3 regions of the Rhizobium sp. 862_C5_N1_2 genome follow, and region 3 is predicted to be linked to each of the others. Evidence: predicted binding sites of a transcription regulator. Region 3 holds the regulator's gene; each other region holds the start of a gene.

Region 1 (6,198 bases), on a different contig from region 3:
CACCCGCAAGCGATAGATGCCCGGCACCTGGAGCAGGAGCGTGGCATCACTTCCAATCGTCCACGCATCGGAATTGGCGAACGAGCGGGAGGAGACAATGTCGCCTTGTGGACCGATAAGATCCCAGACCAGGTCAGGCGTGTTGCTCAGGGCATCGAAGAGGATTTGTTTTGGCTGGGTGACGCTGAATACATAGTCGTCCTGCTCTCCCTCTGCGGTGATCTCCCCTTGTTTGGTCTCACCCAGGACGAGCTCTGCGCCGGTTGGCGCCGGCAGCTCGACATGGCCTTGCGAGGTGACGTTGAATGTATATTGCAGCGCCCCGGTGGCATCGACTTGGCCTTCGAAGAGAAGGGTATAGACGCCCGTCAAACGAAGGGTGAGGGACGGGCTGTCATTGAAAAAGTCACTATGGACCTGGCCGCCATAGGGGTCGATCAACCGCCAGTACGGATTGCCGGCGGTGAGGGCCTGCCGATTGAGCAGGATCTGGTCGCCGGCCTGAGCGCTGAAGCTGTAGATCGCTGTCTCGTTTCCCGAGGCGAGCGTCCCAGGGACCGGCTCGCCCCGGATAATCGGATTTGCGGCGGCCAGGTCGAGCAGGCGGAATGCGTAGGAGCCGGTGGTGTCGTAGTCGGCGTCGACGATGAGCGTGTAGGATCCGGCCAGCAGTTCCAGCACGGGGCGTTCGGAAGAGCCGGAGGCGTCCGAATTGGCAAGGAAGCGGGGGTTGTTGAACTCCAGGCCGCGTGGCCCGACGAGGCGCCATTGCAGGTTGGGATCGTTCGTCAGGCTGTCGAAATAGAAGCGGCCCGCCGTTGCGAGGTTGAAGGTGAAGCTGTTCTTCTGGCCGGCATGGGTGATCTCGCCTTCGGCCTTGGCACCGATCGTCATCGGCTTCGTCGTATCGGTGACCTTCTGGATGGCGAAGGTGAGGTCGAGGGGACTGTCGGGATTGGAGACATAGCCTTCGACGGCGAGCGTGTAGGTTCCCGACAGGGCGAGCGTCTCGACGTCGCGATCGCCGAAGCCTTGCGACCAGACGTCTTTGCCGAAGGGATCGATGAGGCGCCAGTTGATGGAGCCGGTGCCGTCCCGCCAGTCGAAGTAGAAGCGCTCACCGGCGGCAGCATCGAAACTGTAGAGCAGCGTCTCGCGGCCGGTGGGAAGATTGGCCGAGACCGGCTGGCCCGATGTGATCGGATCTGCGGCGGCAAGATCGAGCAGGCGGAAATCGTAGGAGCCGGTCGCGTCGGCCGATCCACCGACAGTCAGAGTATAATCTCCGGCAACAAGATCGAGTAGTGCGGAACGAGAGGTGGAAGCGTCCAGGTCGTTGAATGGATGATCTGTCCCTTCGGAACCGCTCGGCCCGGTCAAGCTCCACGTCAAATCACTATTTTCTAGAGAGTCGAAGTAGAGCTGTGTGTGTTCAGCCAGGTGGAACGTGAATTTGTCGGTCTCACCGGGGATATCTATCGACCCATGGACTGGCAAAAAATCAGCCGAAAGAAGCAGTCGTGGCTCAAGACTTTCGAATATGATGCCCGCAGTTTCGCGTGGCTCCGCTGCACAGTTTTTCTTTCTATTGTTTTCTTTCGATGAGGGCGAGTTGGAGGCTGACGACATGGCGTGGCCCGAACAACTGGTGCCCAAATGTTTAAGGCGAGTTGCAATATTCATTTACGCCCCCCGCGCAATGAGATCGATACAACCACTCCGGCTCACAATTACGTTATCGTATATTCTAGATACTAGATATATATATATTTCACCTTTAGAGGTATCGGGGGTGGATAGTGCTACCTCCTGGTGCGATCGGCACAACCAAAGGTTCTTGCAGATGGCGGCGAGCACATCGCAGAAGCCAAGCGTGCGGCTGGCGAAGATGGTACGAAAGGTAACGGAGAACTGAGTGGAACAAGCGGCGCGGAGTTATCGAGCGATGAACGGACAAGCCGCGTTGGCGTTGTAGATCGGGCTTTCGGCGTCCTGGGCCCACTTCGCGACCCAGTCCCTGTCTTCCATCCGATAAAGGTTACACATTGTGGGCCATCTGCTCCGCTTGAGCTCAGTGGAGGACAATCTAGCGTTTGGCGCTGATTTCGCTAGTCGAGCCGGAAGACCTCGGCATTGTCCTGCCGTTCGCGCAAACCCTTGTAAGATGGATGACGGAGTTTCCCGTCTGTCGTCCAGGCGCGAAACTCGATCTCGGCAATCAGCGTCGGTTCGACCCAGACGATATCGGCACTTCCGGAATAGGGCAGGGGCGGCTGCTTTCGCTTCCAGCGCAGCTTGTCCAGCATCTTCCGCAATCGGATGGCCTCGGTTTCCTTGAAACCCGTGCCGACGCTTCCGACGTGAACGAGATCAGCTCCGCGATTGGCGGCAAGCACCAACGACCCGAAGCCGGCAGGCGACGCCGACCTCTCATAGCCGACAATGAAGAAGGCCTCGCTGTGGACGCATTTGATCTTAACCCAATCCCCGGTCCGGCCGGAACGATAGGGCCGATCGAGGTGCTTGCCGACGATGCCTTCCAGGCCGAGACGGCAGACATGCTCAAGCAGGACGGCTGGTTCGGTGTCGAATGTTTCCGACAGCCGAATGGCTCCGTCTTTGCCGTTCAACGTGTCCTCGAGGAGATGCCGGCGCGATCGGTATTCGACACCGCGCAGATCGTGTCCGTCGAAATAGATGAGATCGAAAGCGTAGAAGATGGCGTCGGAGGCCCGGTTGCCGGCTTGTTTGCCGGATGCGCCCAGCGATTGCTGCAACAACCCGAAATCCGGCCGGCCCTCTCCATCAAGCACGACAGCCTCGCCGTCGATGATCATCGTCGCCGGCCCGAGCCTTCGGGCGGCCTCTACGATCGCCGGAAACCGGTGCGTCCAGTCATGGCCGCCGCGGGTGAGGACCCGGATACCCTGCGGCTCGATATGAACGGAAAGGCGATAGCCATCCCATTTCAGCTCCCAACTCCATTCTTTCCCTTTTGGAGGATGGCTCTTCAATTGCGCCAACGCGGGTTCGACGCGGTCTGGCATGGGATCGAAAGGCAGCTGTGGCTGGGCCGGATTTCGCTTGCCTCGCGGCTTTGATCGGATCGGAGCCTCGGTGTCACGAAGGAGGGGTTTTGATCTCGGAGGCTTGGTCATGCCGACAGTTCAGCAGAAAAATCTTAAAGACACTGTGACGATGCCGACTTGTCCCCGCAATTCACACAAAGGGAGTAGCGCTCTGACACGCTCCGAAAAAAACCTTCAACCGCTACCCACCTGATTCTCCTGAGTATTCTTCCGATTCCTAATGTTCAGGATAATATTCCCATCCTCCGGTTGCTTGACTCTTCAAGTCGGCGGGAACAGATAGAGAACATCCGCATTTTGATCGACATGATGTCGGCCGCCAACACGACCTTGAAGGGAGCCGTGAACGATGACTGCTGCCCGTGAACGGGTGATTTCCGATCTGCGCGAGCGCATCGCCTCGCTGGAAGGCGTGTCGACCCGGAAGGCCGGCTGTCTTTCCTTCGGGGTGCCGGAGATAGATGCAGTCCTGCCGGGAGGTGGCCTTGCCTATGGCGCCCTGCACGAATTTGCTGGTGGCGGGTCGGGCACGGTGGATGGTGCGGCGGCAGCCCTTTTCGCAGCCGGCATCGCGGCCCGCACCAAAGGTCCTGTGGTCTGGTGCCTGACGCGGCCGGATCTATTTTTCCCCGCACTCGCTGAGGTCGGGCTGCATCCCGACCGGGTGATCTTCGTCGAGTCCGACAAGGAAGAGGACGTGCTCGCCAATATGGAGGAGGGGCTTTCCTTCGGTGGGCTCGGAGCCGTCGTTGGTGAACTCGTTCGCTTGCCAATGGTCGGCTCGCGCCGGCTGCAGCTGGCGGCCGAGCGAACAGGCACGATGGCGCTCGCGGTCCGACGCTGGCGACGGCAGACGGAGGCGAATGATTTCGGGCAGCCGACGGCCTCGACCACAAGGTGGCGGGTCAGCGTCATGCCGTCGGAGGAATTGCCAGTGCTAGGTGTCGGAAAGTCCCAATGGTTGCTGGAATTGATGCGCGTGAAAGCGGGTGAATGTGATGAGTTTCTCGTGAGGGCGTGCGATGACAAGGGTCGTCTCGATCTATCTTCCGGATCTGCCAACGGATCGTATTCGTCGCGCCGATCCATCCATTCCGCCTGAACAGGCAATCGCCGTGATTGCAAGGAGCGGCTCGAAACGCTGGGTATCGGCCGCAGACACCGCCGCCCGAAAAGCCGGCGTTCATGTCGGCATGCCTGCGGCGAAAGCGCAGGCGCTGTTCCGTGGCCTGATGCTGGTCGATGCGGATCCTGCAACGGATGCCGCAGCACTCGAGCGGATCACGCTCTGGGCGCTGACGCTTTATTCCCCTGTTGTCGCAGTCGATGGGATCGACGGCATCGTCATGGACACAGAGGGTGCCGATCACCTGCAGGGCGGCGAGTTGCCGATGGTGACGAGGATCGCCAATCAGTTCCTGGCCAGGAAGCTCACGCCCCGCGTTGCTGTCGCCGACACCTGGGGCGCGGCGCATGCCTGCGCGCGCGCCATCAGCGGTGAGACGGCCATCGTCCCGATCGGTGAGACCGTGCGCGCCGTCGAGAAGCTGCCGATATCGCTGCTGCGCCTTCCCGGCGCGGTCGTCAGCGACCTTCGCACGCTTGGCTTCCAGACCATCGGCGAATTGGCCAATACGCCGCGCGCGCCGCTGACGCTTCGTTTCGGTCCGGAGATCGGCCGGCGGCTCGATCAGATGTTCGGCCGCTTGTCCGAACCGATCGATCCGATCCGCACTGCCGAGTTGATCGAGGTCTCCAGAGCCTTTGCCGAACCGATCGGTGCTGCCGAAACGATCAACAAATATGTCGGCCGGCTCGTCATGCAACTGATCGAGGAACTGCAAAAGCGCGGCCTTGGCGTTCGCCGTGCGGATCTGATCGTCGAGAAGGTCGATGGGACCAGGCAGGCAATCCGCGTCGGGACGGTCAAACCGGTGCGCGATGTCGCCTGGCTGACGAAGCTGTTTCGCGACCGCACGGAAAAGATCGAGCCCGGCTTCGGGATCGAGAAGCTGACGCTCGTCGCCGTCATGGCTGAGCCGCTGGAGGAGCGCCAGAAATCCTCGTCGCTGGTCGAGGATGACGTCACCGACGTCACGCCGCTGATCGACATTTATGGAAGCCGTGGCCAGCGTGTTTATCGGGTGGCGCCCGTTGCCTCCGACGTGCCGGAGCGCTCCGTCCAGCGGATCGGTCCTGCGGCCGATCCGGTCGAGGTCACCTGGGTCAGCCATTGGCGCCGGCCGGTCCGCCTGCTGGCGCGTCCCGAGCTGATCGAGGCCATCGCCTTGCTGCCGGACCGCCCGCCTGTCTCCATCACCTGGCGTGGCAAGCGCCGCAAGGTCAAGCGGGCCGATGGTCCGGAGCGGATTTTTGGCGAGTGGTGGCAGCGCGACGCCGAGATGGAGGCGGTACGCGATTATTTCGTCATCGAAGACGAGGCTGGCGAACGTCTCTGGGTCTTTCGTTCCGGTGACGGCATCGATCCCGAAACCGGAAGCCATCGCTGGTTCATGCACGGAATCTTCGCATGAGCTATGCCGAGCTGCAGGTCACCACCCATTTTTCCTTCCTGCGCGGGGCAAGCTCGGCGCAGGAACTGTTCGGGACCGCCAAGGCTCTCGGCATCGAAGCCCTCGGCGTCGTCGACCGCAATTCGCTGGCCGGGATTGTGCGGGCGCTCGAGGCATCGCGGGCGACCGGTTTGCGGCTCGTCGTCGGCTGCCGGCTCGATCTGCAAGACGGCATGTCGGTGCTGGTCTATCCGACCGATCGGGCTGGCTATTCCCGGCTGACCCGCCTTATCACCCTCGGCAAGTCGCGCGGCGGCAAGAACAACTGCATCCTGCACTGGGACGACGTCATCGCCTATGCCGAAGGAATGATCGGCATCCTGGTGCCGGATCTGCCGGATGACGCCTGTGCGATCCAGCTGCGCAGGATGGCCGAGGTGTTTGGCGATCGGGCCTATGTGTCGCTCTGCCTGCGGCGCCGACAGAACGACCAGCTGCGGCTGTATGAAGTTTCCAATCTCGCCACGCGCTTCAAGGTGAAGACGGTCGTCACCAATGATGTCCTCTTTCATGAGCCAGGCCGTCGGCAGTTGCAG
Region 2 (6,198 bases), 1.2 Mb from region 3:
CTTCGAGCTGGCTGAAGGTCTTCTCCGCGAACTCCGGCGTATAGCCGTTGCGGACCATCCCGTTCACAAGCTTGTCCTTGAAGCGGCTCACGCCTCCGGTGAACTTGAAAGTAGCCATGCTCTTTCTAAGCTGATCCGCCTCACCGCCGGTGAAACCGGCACAAACCATGGCCACCTTCATGGCCGATTCCTGAAACAGCGGCACCCCAAGTGTTTTATGAAGCACCGCTTCCAGTTCGGGCGTCGGATATTCGACCTTCTCCTTGCCCTCCCGGCGACGAAGATAGGGATGCACCATGTCGCCTTGGATCGGACCGGGCCGGACAATGGCGACCTGGATGACAAGGTCGTAGAAGGTTCGAGGCTTTAGGCGCGGCAGCATCGACATCTGCGCGCGGCTCTCGATCTGGAAAGTGCCGAGCGTGTCGGCCTTCCGGATCATCGCATAGGTCTTGGGCTCCTCCTGCGGGATCGTCGCGAGATCGAGATCGATGTCCTTCTCCTGGGTAAGGAACGCAAAGCTCTTGGCCATACAGGTCAGCATACCGAGCGCCAACACGTCCACCTTCATGAACTTCAGAGCTTCGACATCGTCCTTGTCCCATTCGATGACCTGGCGATCCACCATGGAGGCCGGCTCGATCGGCACCAGGTCGTCGAGCCGGTCATGGGTAAGCACGAAGCCGCCCGGGTGCTGGCCGAGATGGCGTGGGGCCCCCATCAGTTGTTGCGCCAGTTGAAGCGTCAATGCGAGACGGCGGTCGTCGGGATTGAGATTGAGGTCCCTGACCTGCTTTTCGCCTACGGCTTCTGACCATGCCCAGACACCTGAAGACAGAGTCTTGATTAGGTCCTCGGGCAGGCCCAGCGCCTTACCGACATCCCGGATGGCACCCTTTGTGCGATAGCGCGTCACGGTCGCGCAGAGTGCGGCCTTGTTGCGGCCATAGGTCTCGTAAATCCATTGGATGACCTCCTCGCGGCGTTCGTGCTCGAAGTCGACGTCGATGTCTGGAGGTTCGTCGCGTTCCTGGCTGACGAAACGCTCGAAGAGGAGGTCGTTGGTATCGGGATCGATTGACGTGATGCCGAGAACAAAACAGACGGCCGAGTTCGCTGCAGAACCGCGTCCTTGACAGAGGATGCCTTGAGATCGGGCGTACCGAACGATGGAATAAACCGTCAAAAAATAGGGAGCGTATCGCATGGTCTCGATCAGCGCGAGTTCATGCCGGATGGTCTTCTCGACGTGAGCTGGAAGGCCCTCCGGATAGCGGCTCGGCACGCATTCCCAGACAAACTGCTCAAGCGATTGCTGGGTCGTCTTGCCGGGAACGATGGCCTCCTCCGGATATTGGTATGTCAACTCTTCCATGCTGAAGCGACAGCGCTCGACGATTTCAATCGTTCGAGCGAGCGCTTCGCGATACCGCGAGAAAAGCCGTTCCATTTCGGCCGGCGGTTTCAAAAACCGGTCCGCATGGCGCTCGCGTTCAAATCCAATATCGTCAATTGTCACGCGCGTTCTGATACAGGTCACAACATCCTGAAGCTGGCGGCGGGACGGCTCATGGAACAGCACGTCATTGGTGACGACGGTCTTGACCTTATGCCGAACTGCCATGTTCGAAATCTCGTGCAGGCGAACCTGGTCGTTCGGTCGACGGCGCAGGCATAGTGAAACATAGGCCCGGTCTCCGAAAACTTCGGACATCTTTCGGAGTTGGATAGCGCAGGTCTCATCCGGCAGATCGGGAACAAGCATGCCGAGCAAGCCCTCGGCGTAGAGTGCAACGTCTTCAAGGTTCAGAATGCACTTCGCCTTGCCGCCGCGCGACTTGCCGAGGGTCAGCAGCCGCGTCAAACGCGAATAGGCCGCACGATCCGTCGGGTAGACCAGGATCGACATGCCGTCCTGCAGATCAAGGCGGCAGCCGACGACCATGCGGACACCGGTCGCTCGCGACGCTTCCAGTGCTCGAACGATACCGGCCAAGGAGTTCCGGTCGACAATGCCGAGAGCTTCGATGCCGAGTTCCTTGGCGGTGGCAAACAGCTCGTCGGACGAGGATGCGCCACGCAGGAAGCTGAAATGCGTTGTGACCTGGAGTTCGGCGTATCTCATGCGAAAGTCCCGTGAATAAACCACCGATGGGAGCCCGTGTCCGCGTCAACGCCGTCACCTGATCGGTAAATCCAGTAACGCTCGCCGGTCTCGTCCTCGACGGTGAAATAGTCGCGGACGGCGGTCCATTCGGATGTTCGCAGCCACCATTCCCCGAAGATGCGCTCGGGTCCGTCAGCTCGCTTCACACGCCGACGCTTGCCGCGCCAAGTAAAGGAAACGGGAGGATGGTCGGGGAGCAGCGCGATCACCTCGATGAGTTCCGGGCGGTCCAACAGGCGCACCGGGCGCGGCCAGATCATCGGCCACGTCTGGCCGTCTTCCTCGGCAACCGGTGAGACCCGCTGTACCGAGCGCTCCGGAACGTCGCTGGCCACTGGTGCCAGACGATAAATGCGTTGTGTTCCACGGTTACCCAATACGTCGATCAGCGAGGTAACGTCGACGTCGGCAGCCTCCACAAGACCGGAAACCATCTGCCTGTCCTTCAGCGGCTCGACCATCGTTGCGGCAAGGCTGAGCTTCTCGATACCGAAGCCGGGATCGATCCTCTCGATGCGATCATGGAGGAGTTTCGTCAGCCAGACGACATCTCGCACCGGCTTTGCCGTCCCCGCCCGCAGCGCCTGAATGGTGTTGTCAACGCGGTGGATAATGAGATCGGTGCGCCGGACACCAAGCCCCTTAGCCTGAAGTTCGAGACAGAGCTTGGTCACGAGCCGCGAGATGTATTTTCCGATGGTCTCAGCAGCGCCAATCGGCTCGGCGAAAGCACGATGGACTTCGATGATCTCCGGACAGCGGATGGGATCGATGGGCTCTGCTACGCGGCCGAACATCTGATCGAGACGACGGCCGATCTCCGGACCGAAGCGAAGGGACAGTGGCGCACGCGGTGTCGCAGCCAGTTCGCCGACCGTTTTGAACCCGAGCGTGCGCAGGCCGACAATCGTCTCGGCACTCAACCGCAATGCCGAGAGGGGAAGTCGTACAACAGCGTCGGCCGTCTTCCCTGTTGGAATAACCTTCGTCTCAGCCCGCATGGACCGCGCCAGCCCGAATGCGGCTCCCCAGGTGTCGGCAATGACAGCACGTGCTGGCAGACCGCGTGCACGAAACCGGTTCACGAGACCGGACAGCATCAGCTCTTCGCCGCCTTGCAGGTGATCGGCCCCTTCCGTGTCCATGACGATGCCATCAGGAGGATCGGTTGCCACGACCGGTGAATATTGAGACAGCGCCCAGAGCGTCAGGCGTTCGAGTGCAGCAAGATCGGCCGCCGGATCGGCGTCAACCATATGCAGGCCATGGACAAGTGCCTGTGCTTTCGCGCCTGCCATGCCAACGTGCAGGCCGACCTTTGCTGCGTTCTGATCGACGGCCGACAGCCAGCGTTTCGAGCCGCTCCGTGCGACAACGACGAGCGGGCTCTCAGCCGGTATGGACGGATCGGCGCGTCTGATCCGATCCGTTGCCAGCGTCGGAAAAAAGACTGATACGACCCTGGGCATCACATGCACCTACTTCAAAATCCGCACTTTCACCTGCCTTGACCCTGATCAGTTCCGCCAGCCATCGCGCCCGGCCGATACCTGGAACCCGAAGCGGCTCGGACGGCAGAACCGATATTCGCCACCGTGTTGCCGCAGCTGTCGGATGCCCAAAATCTCCGGCCTCGGTCTGCCGCCGCCATCGTCGGATCACCAGACCGATGGTCCCAGACCCTTCGGCGGCAAGTTGAAGGCGGCGCGAAGCTACCATCGGCAACCGGACCAGTTCGGCGACGACAGCTGCAAGCCCTCCGAACCTCAAGGCTTCTTCGAAGGCTTCGAGGACATATTCCTCACGGATCGCTTCGACATAGATGACACGATCAGGGTGGAGGCCGACCTGTGCCAGCGCCGGGGCAAAAAGATCAGGGCGAGCGAGACACCAAACCACCTTGCCCTTGGTGCGGGCCGCGACACCGGCAACAAAAAGCGCGGCTGCGGCCCCATCAACCGACCCTGCCCCACCTCCGGCGAATTCGTGGATCGCGCCATATGCCAGTCCGCCGCCTGGAAGCCGCTCATCGATCTCGGAAACACCAAATGGCAGGACCGTTTTAGGGCGAGCCACCGCGCCTTCGAGATGCTGGATGCGGTCTCGAAGATCGCAGATGATGGGGTTCGCGCCGTTCTGCGCCATTCGAAGCCTTCTTCAAAATCAGGTTTTCATCTAACTCGAAAGCGAGTATGTTCTCTTTTTGTTCCTTTGGGCAATGTGAGTCAATGTACATATGCTGGCGAGTGCTCCGCGAACTGCAACCTTTCCCCATGCTGCTGAAGCGGAAGGACGAATGGATTCAATCTCGTAACGAGGAACCGTCCACAGCCACTGAAAAGTCATCGATAAGAAAAATACCTACGGTGAATTCATCTCGCTCCGCGACGTTGTCGCCTCGAAGAACCAACTCTAAAGACTGGCTGCCCGGGAGCCAGTGGTGCCGTAGGCGGTTGCGGCCGCCCGGTGCATGGCGGCCAGCTCTCGATAGGCCATGCCGACTGTCGGGCGCTGGCTCCCGTTTTTGGGACATCCAAAGCTGGATGTTCCGGGGTTAAAGCCTGCCTCGCTGGGTGCCGGACCTCCGCTCAAAGGTAAGCTCGCGAAAAGAACACCGCGGTCGTTAAAAAGGCGACCGCGAGGGTTAGCACCCGAACGACCGATGATGGCAGCCTACGTCCGATGTGGGCTCCGATCCATCCGCCGATAACGGCTCCAATCGTCATGGGAATGCACTCCTGCCATACGATTGCCCCGGCAACTACGAAGACGACGACGGCGACCGCGTTGGCGGCAGTGACCATCACCATTCTTGTCGGATTCAGGCTCTTGATGGCCCCGCCCCCGAGCGCGCTCCATGCCGCAAGCATCATAAGACCCACCGCGCCGCCAAAATAGCCGCCATAAAGACCGAGAAAGAATTGAACCGTTGCGAGGGTCAGAACACTCGGACGTGCCTGCGTCCGGAATACGGCGCTGACCCTCGGACCTGCCGCCAGCATCAATGTCGCCACCAGCAAAAGCCATGGCAGGAGACCATCGAAAATCCTCGATGGGGTTAGCAGCAATAGAATGCTTCCGGCCACACCACCCACAACCGTCACGATAGCAATGGGCACGACATTGACGCCGCACACACTCCTAACCCCGTCACGGTAGACCCACGAGCTCGCCATGCCGCCGGGAAACAAGGCTAAGGTGCTTGTCGCGTTTGCGGCTACCGACGGCACTCCGACCGATATCAGCGCAGGCAGGGATACGAACGACCCGCCGCCTGCCAACGCATTCATGCTGCCTGCTAACAAGCCAGCAAGGAAAAGAAGCACGAAATCGTACATGTTCAGATCGCCTTAGCACCCAAGCCTGAGTTCGGCCGAGCCTCTTGTCCAATACCGCTGCCACATCGCCGCACGACCTATCCCTGGTGGTCCTCGCAAGTAGAACGGGTCGCGTGCGTGCGTCTTTGAGCGACATCAATCCCGGTTTTGTATCGGCTTACCCTCATAGCGCACCCGAAAATTCCTCCTGTGAAAATCCTGCTCGAAGCAGACGAAGACGAGCTCCAGGTCATTGGCGCTGTCGCGCTTGCCAAGGAGGCTGAGCGTGACAACGATAACGCCGCTATATCCGCGCGTCAGGCGGAAAGCCGCGTTACGGATCTCAGTCCCTCCTGCATCCCCCCGGTCTTCGCGGCGCTCATAGATGACCCAGAAGCGGGCAGCGTCCCAAGTCTGCCGCAGGATCTGGCTGACCTCTGCCTTGAACTCTTCGGCATGCATTGCCGGCCCCCAAGACAATGCCGTCTCGCCCGCATCGCTAACGACATTGAGGTAGCCGTCAGATTGGTAAGCGCCTGACAGTGACCGTTCGATCATCTCGAAAGCCGAGTTTTCGCTGATTGTTGTTTTGAAGAGAATTGCCATGGAATCGCTGCGTGCCACTGCCGATATGTCGGTGAGACGGCGAGACTACTGGGTGTCGCCTGGGCGAGCAACGGAGACTTGGTCGTCGCGGTAATCGTAACGAACGGT
Region 3 (6,198 bases):
GCTAATGCCAAGTTACCGTGATGGCATTTTGTGCATTGCAGTATCACCTTTTAGGCACTGCAGCGATGAGCCGCATGCATATCGGAAGCCGATGATTCGACTGCTCTTTTGGCTCTTTCAATTTTCCCTCACTTTTCAATCGATTATTCTTGCCGGATTTGATTGGCGGTTGCATTCTGCCTGTCGGGGCGAGTGACTTTGGGCAGCACATGCAGGAGTTGACGACAGTCGAATTGCGGCCGGAAGCAGGCGCCGGCCTTGCCGACTCCGCCGGTTTTTCTCCGGCTGTCGTGGTGACGCGGCCGCCAACGACGCAGTCGGCGACACCGTGGCGCCACCGGCTGCCGGCAGTAGCCTTGCAATCGCTGCGTGGTGGCATGCGCATGCTGGGCGAAGAGGCGGACCATGGCCGCCTGCTGCTGTTCTCACCGGTCTTCCTCGGGGCCGGCTCAGCCTTCTGGTTTCTAGCGGCATCGGACTTCCCGCTCGTTGCATCGCTGCTCTGCCTGTTGGTGCTGACCGTCGCGGTTCTCATCGCCAGCCGCAACCGGGCGGCATTGCGGGCAACGCTGCTGGCGCTTGCACTTGTCGCCTGCGGCGTGGTCTCGGCGCAGCTCGAGAGCCGGCGGGCTTCGACCGTGATCCTCGATTCATCAGTGACGACGACGGTGACCGGCCGTGTCGAGCGGCGCGAAGGCGATGGTCGCGGGCGGTGGCGCTATATTCTTGCCGTCACCGGCACTGAGGCGCCGGAGGTGAAGCGGCCGCCGGGGCGCATAACCGCGATCGCCCGCGGCGCGGACGCGCCTTTCGAGATCGGTGATATCATAACCGGCAGGGCACGGCTGACGCCGCCAGCAGGTCCAGCGCTTCCTGAGCTCAACGACTTCTCCTTCGGTGCCTATTTCGATGGCATCGGCGCCAACGGCTTCTTCTACGGTGCGCCGACAAAGGTCGATTTGCAGGCAGGTCCGCAAGCGGCCAGATCGACGACGGAAGCGCTGCTCGAAGGTCTCTACCGGCTGCGCAGCGGTATCGGAGACCGCATAAGGTCGATCCTGCCCGGCGACACCGGCGCTTTTGCCGCTGCTCTGGTGACGGACGAGCGGCGCGCCATCTCGAATGAGACGACGGAGGCGCTGCGCCAGTCCGGTCTGGCTCATATCATCGCTATCTCCGGCCTCAATATGGCGCTGTCAGCCGGCATCTTCTTCGTCGGTTTCCGCATGCTGCTCAGCCTCTTTCCCGGTGTCGCCCAAGCCTATCCGACCAAGAAGATCGCCGCTGCCGGCGCGCTCATCGCCGTCACGGCTTATTTCCTGATCTCCGGCTTTGCCGTCTCGGCCGAACGCGCCTTCATCATGATGGCGATCATGTTGATTGCCGTCTTCTTCGACCGGCCGTCGATCAGCCTGCGCAATGTCGCTCTCTCGGCGCTCGTCATTCTCGCCATTTCACCGTCCGAGGTCTTGGGTCCGAGCTTCCAGATGTCCTTTGCCGCGACATTGGCGTTGGTATCTGGCTACCAGCTGTGGAAGGACCGGCGCGTCCGCGAAAACGCTTTCCTGAAGCTGCCGATTTTTCGGCCCGTCGTTACGGTTGCGGGTTTCTTCGGCGGCGTCTTCCTGACCTCGCTGATCGGCGGCTTTTCCACCGCGCTGTTTTCGATCGAGCATTTTCATCGCCTGACTGCCTATGGCCTGCCGGCAAACCTCGCGACGATGCCGATCATCTCCTTCATCATCATGCCGGCCGGGTTGCTGGCGATGCTGCTCATGCCTTTCGGTCTGGACGTTTTGCCTTGGAAGGTCGTCGGATTCGGCCTCGATCTGGTGATCGCGATCGCAAAGACGGTGTCCGGCTGGGGTGGCGACATCGGCATCGGCCGCTTGCCCGCTTGGTATTTCGCGATCGCCGTCGCAGGCTTTCTGCTGCTGACGCTGCTCCGCACCCGGCTGCGCCATATCGGCACATCGATCATCGCGGTGTCGACGCTCGTCCTCTTGCTTCAGCCGGTTCCCCGGCCGCCGGATCTGGCGATTTCGGAGGATGGTGGTCTCGTCGCAATCGTCGAGGCGGGGGCCATGGCTTCCAACCGTGAAAGACCGCCGGATTTCATCTTCGACCAGTGGCAGAGAGCGCTGGTCCTGCCGACGCATCACCCGCCGAAGATGCTGGATGGTCCTGTTATTCCGCCGGAGGGAGAAGACCGCCGCGTCAGGCTTTCCCGCGATCAGCAGAACGAAGCAAGGTCGGCGATGCGGGCGGCTGCAGCGGCCGGTGAAGCCAACCGCTTTTCCTGCGTCAAGAAGGCCTGGTGCACATCAAGGCTTGGCAATGGTCATGTCGTTGCTGTCATCGACAATGCCGCCTATCTCGGTCCGGCATGCGACGCGGCCGATATCGTCGTGACGTCGGTCCGCCTGCGCTTCAACAGCTGCCGCTCAGGGGCGACGCTCTTCACCGGCGAAACGCTGCGCAGGACCGGCTCCGTCGAGTTGCGCTTCGCCGACGCCGGCCTGGAGGTCGCAACCGCATTCGATGCATTGTCGCGGCCATGGATGCGGCATCGCGCCTATGACTGGCGCAGCAACAGTTTTGCCGAATCCGGACTGCCTGATGTCAGTGATAGCGGCGAATGAGGCCGACGAGCTTGCCCTGAACCTTGACGCGGTCCGGCCCGAAAATCCGGGTCTCGTAAGCCGGGTTGGCCGCCTCCAGCGCGATCGAGGCGCCTTTGCGGCGGAAGCGTTTGAGTGTCGCTTCTTCGTCGTCGACGAGAGCAACGACGATGTCGCCAGGACTTGCGGTGCTGCCGTTGCGAATAATCACGGTGTCGCCGTCGAAGATGCCGGCGTCGATCATCGAATCGCCCTTGACCTCGAGCGCATAATGTTCACCGGAACCGAGCATGTCGGCCGGAACGACGATGTCGTGGGTGTTGTTCTGGATCGCCGAGATCGGAACACCGGCGGCGATACGGCCCATGACCGGCACGGAGACCGAGTTGCCGTTGTCGGCGACGGGTTTTGCGGGAGCAGGAGTGGCGACCGGCTGCGGCTTGCCAAGGCTGCCCTCGATGACGCTGGGCGAAAAGCCCCGCCGGGGCTGAATGCTGGGGCTGTAGGCCTCCGGAAGCTTGATAACCTCGAGCGCACGGGCGCGGTTCGGTAGGCGGCGAATGAAGCCACGTTCCTCGAGCGCCGTAATCAGCCGGTGAATCCCGGACTTGGAAGCGAGGTCCAGGGCATCCTTCATTTCGTCGAAAGATGGCGGAACGCCGGATTCCTTCATGCGCTCATGAATGAAAAGGAGAAGCTCCTGTTGTTTGCGCGTGAGCATCGACGTTGTGACCTCGTGATTGAAACAAATCCAGAACAGACACTATATGTTCCATATGTGTTCCGCAAGTAGCTAAATTTCCGTAAAACTTGGCGCCAACTCGTTGAGATTTTTATTTTCATTCGCCGGATTGGGACACATCTCTTGCATTGAGGGGCGCGCCATCGCACATCTCTTGCCGTTTCCAGGAGGGATATCATGAACGAGCGTTCCGCCAAGCCGCACCCGCTGGATCATGTGGTGCTGCCCGTCGTCAATATCGATCTGGCGCGCGAGAGGCTTGGCAAGCTCGGCTTCACCGTTGCCGCCGATGCACGCCATCCCTTCGGAACGGAAAACGCCTGCGTCTTTTTTGCCGACAAGACCTATCTGGAGCCGCTCGGGATTGCGAGTGTCGAGGAGAGCGAGGCCTCAGCGCGGCAAGGCAATGTTTTCACGGCCCGCAACCGGGCCTTCCGCTTCCGCTGCGGCGAGGAGGGGCTTTCGGGGCTTGCTTTCGGCAGTAAGGATGCCGGCGTCGATCATCAGAACTTCGTCGGCAACGGATCGAGCGCCGGCGAGATGCTGCAGTTCACCCGGCCGATGACGATGCCGGACGGTTCTGAGAGCATCGCCGGCTTCAAGCTGGCTTTTGCCGGCGACCTGCGAGCGCCCGATCTCTTCCTTTTCAGCGTCGAACGCGTCAATCCGCTGCCGGCCGACCGCGGCGCGCTGGAGACGCATGCCAATGGCGTCACCGGCATTGCCGAGATCGCGCTCTGCGCGCCTGATGCTGCCGCTTTCGGAGCCTTCGTCGGCCTTGCCGTGGCGCAGGCGGCAGTCGAGAAAACCGGTTTTGGCGTCAATGTTGCTGCTTCGAACGCGAAAATCAGTCTGATGACGCCGGAAGGGCTAGAAGCCTATTTCGAGATCGCCGGCTCATCCGCCGATCGCGGCCTGCGTGGCCGGGCAATCCTCTTCATTGTCGCCGATCTTGCCGTGACAGAAGCGCATTTGGCTGCTAACGGGGTGACATACACGCGCAAGAACAATCGCATTCTGGTGAAGCCCGCGCCCGGGCAGGGCACGCTCTTCGCCTTCGAGGAGACACGATGAGCACTGAGACGAATTCCGAAGTCAAGATCGGCGAAGGCCAAGGCCAGGTGACCTTTTCCAATACCGGCCGGCTGTCGCTGATTGCCGGTCCCTGCCAGATGGAGAGCCGCGACCACGCCTTCATGGTTGCCGGCACGCTGAAAGAGCTTTGCGCAAAGCTCGGCATCGGCCTCGTTTACAAGAGCTCCTTCGACAAGGCGAACCGCACCTCGCTCTCGGCTGAACGCGGCATCGGGATCGAAAAGGGCATGGAGGTTTTTGCCGCCCTCAAGAAGGAATTCGGCTTTCCTGTCCTGACCGACGTTCATACCGCCGAGCAATGCGCGGAGGTGGCAAAGGTCGTCGACGTCCTGCAGATCCCGGCCTTCCTTTGCCGCCAGACCGACCTTCTCATCGCCGCCGCCAAGACCGGCCGCGTCGTCAATGTCAAGAAGGGCCAGTTCCTCGCTCCCTGGGATATGAAGAACGTCCTGAAGAAGCTCAACGCCAGCGGCAATCCGAACGTGCTGCTGTGCGAGCGTGGCGCCTCATTCGGCTATAACACGCTGGTTTCCGACATGCGCTCGCTGCCGATCATGGCGGCGATGGGCGCGCCCGTTATCTTCGATGCCACCCATTCCGTTGCGCAGCCGGGCGGGCAGGGCGATTCCTCCGGCGGTCAGCGGGAATTCGTGGAAACACTGGCGCGCGCAGCAGTGGCTGCCGGTATTGCCGGCGTCTTCGTCGAAACCCACCAGGACCCCGACAATGCACCTTCCGACGGCCCCAACATGGTCTATCTCGAGGACATGCCGCGGCTGCTTGAAAAGCTGCTTGCCTTCGATGCGGTCGCCAAGGCTTGACGTTCAACAGCCTGACATGATCGTGCTATAGGCATGTCGCGAAAAAGTGTGCAGCGGTTTTGCGACAACGACATGCGGAAAGCCAAAGACCTAAAGCGTGGCAAGCGAATCTGAAAGATCGCGACGCGCTTTAGGCGAGATCCAAACGCTGGTTCGAAGGCTGGAAATTGCAGCATTGTAATTTGCACGCCTTCGACTAAGACAGGTTTCGAACCGACTTATCACCACCCACCGAGCAGGAAGAACCCATGACTGCAATCACCGATATCATCGCCCGCGAGATTCTCGATAGCCGTGGCAACCCCACCGTCGAAGTCGATGTCTATCTCGAAGATGGCAGCATGGGCCGCGCGGCCGTTCCCTCGGGCGCCTCGACGGGCGCGCATGAGGCGGTCGAACTGCGCGACGGCGGCAAGCGCTACCTGGGCAAGGGTGTCGAAAAGGCGGTGGAAGCCGCCAACACCGAGATCTTCGACGCGATCGGCGGCATCGACGCCGAAAACCAGATCCAGATCGACAACATCATGATCGAGCTGGACGGCACGCCGAACAAGTCGCGCCTCGGCGCCAACGCCATCCTCGGCGTGTCGCTCGCCGTCGCCAAGGCTGCTGCCCAGGCGTCCGGCCTGCCGCTCTACCGTTATGTCGGCGGCGCTTCCGCCAGCCTGCTGCCGGTGCCGATGATGAACATCATCAACGGCGGCGCCCACGCCGACAATCCGATCGATTTCCAGGAATTCATGATCCTGCCAGTCGGCGCCGATTCGATCGCCGAAGCCGTGCGCATGGGTTCGGAAGTCTTCCATACGCTGCGCAAGGAACTTGCCGCGCAGGGCCATAACACCAATGTCGGCGACGAAGGCGGTTTCGCACCGGGTCTGAAGAGTGCTTCGGAAGCTCTCGACTTCATCATGAAGTC

What was found. Region 3 encodes LexA, which represses DNA repair genes until DNA is damaged. Its sites were predicted from a motif close to TGTTCNNNNTGTGTTCNG; they were not measured.
Region 1: a site for LexA is predicted at 3,361-3,378, ahead of ACD590_RS26445 (ImuA family protein). Genes of this name have one in related genera too.
Region 2: a site for LexA is predicted at 4,361-4,378, ahead of ACD590_RS15015 (ImuA family protein). Genes of this name have one in related genera too.

The regions. Positions count from the first base shown of each region.
Region 1 covers NZ_JBPWPT010000002.1:471,997-478,194, forward strand. The annotation lists gene ACD590_RS26425 (Ig-like domain-containing protein) at 1-1,392, opposite strand, end outside; partial or broken gene ACD590_RS26430 (LEPR-XLL domain-containing protein) at 1,486-1,683, opposite strand; partial or broken gene ACD590_RS26435 (SOS response-associated peptidase) at 1,963-2,046, opposite strand; gene ligD (non-homologous end-joining DNA ligase) at 2,109-3,158, opposite strand; gene ACD590_RS26445 (ImuA family protein) at 3,439-4,191, shown strand; gene ACD590_RS26450 (Y-family DNA polymerase) at 4,112-5,623, shown strand; gene ACD590_RS26455 (error-prone DNA polymerase) at 5,620-6,198, shown strand, end outside.
Region 2 covers NZ_JBPWPT010000001.1:2,973,044-2,979,241, forward strand. The annotation lists gene ACD590_RS15005 (error-prone DNA polymerase) at 1-2,125, opposite strand, end outside; gene ACD590_RS15010 (Y-family DNA polymerase) at 2,122-3,636, opposite strand; gene ACD590_RS15015 (ImuA family protein) at 3,557-4,312, opposite strand; gene ACD590_RS15020 (sulfite exporter TauE/SafE family protein) at 4,756-5,505, opposite strand; gene ACD590_RS15025 (hypothetical protein) at 5,641-6,090, opposite strand.
Region 3 covers NZ_JBPWPT010000001.1:1,768,272-1,774,469, forward strand. The annotation lists gene ACD590_RS08980 (ComEC/Rec2 family competence protein) at 210-2,642, shown strand; gene lexA (transcriptional repressor LexA) at 2,623-3,342, opposite strand; gene ACD590_RS08990 (VOC family protein) at 3,541-4,437, shown strand; gene kdsA (3-deoxy-8-phosphooctulonate synthase) at 4,434-5,279, shown strand; gene eno (phosphopyruvate hydratase) at 5,528-6,198, shown strand, end outside.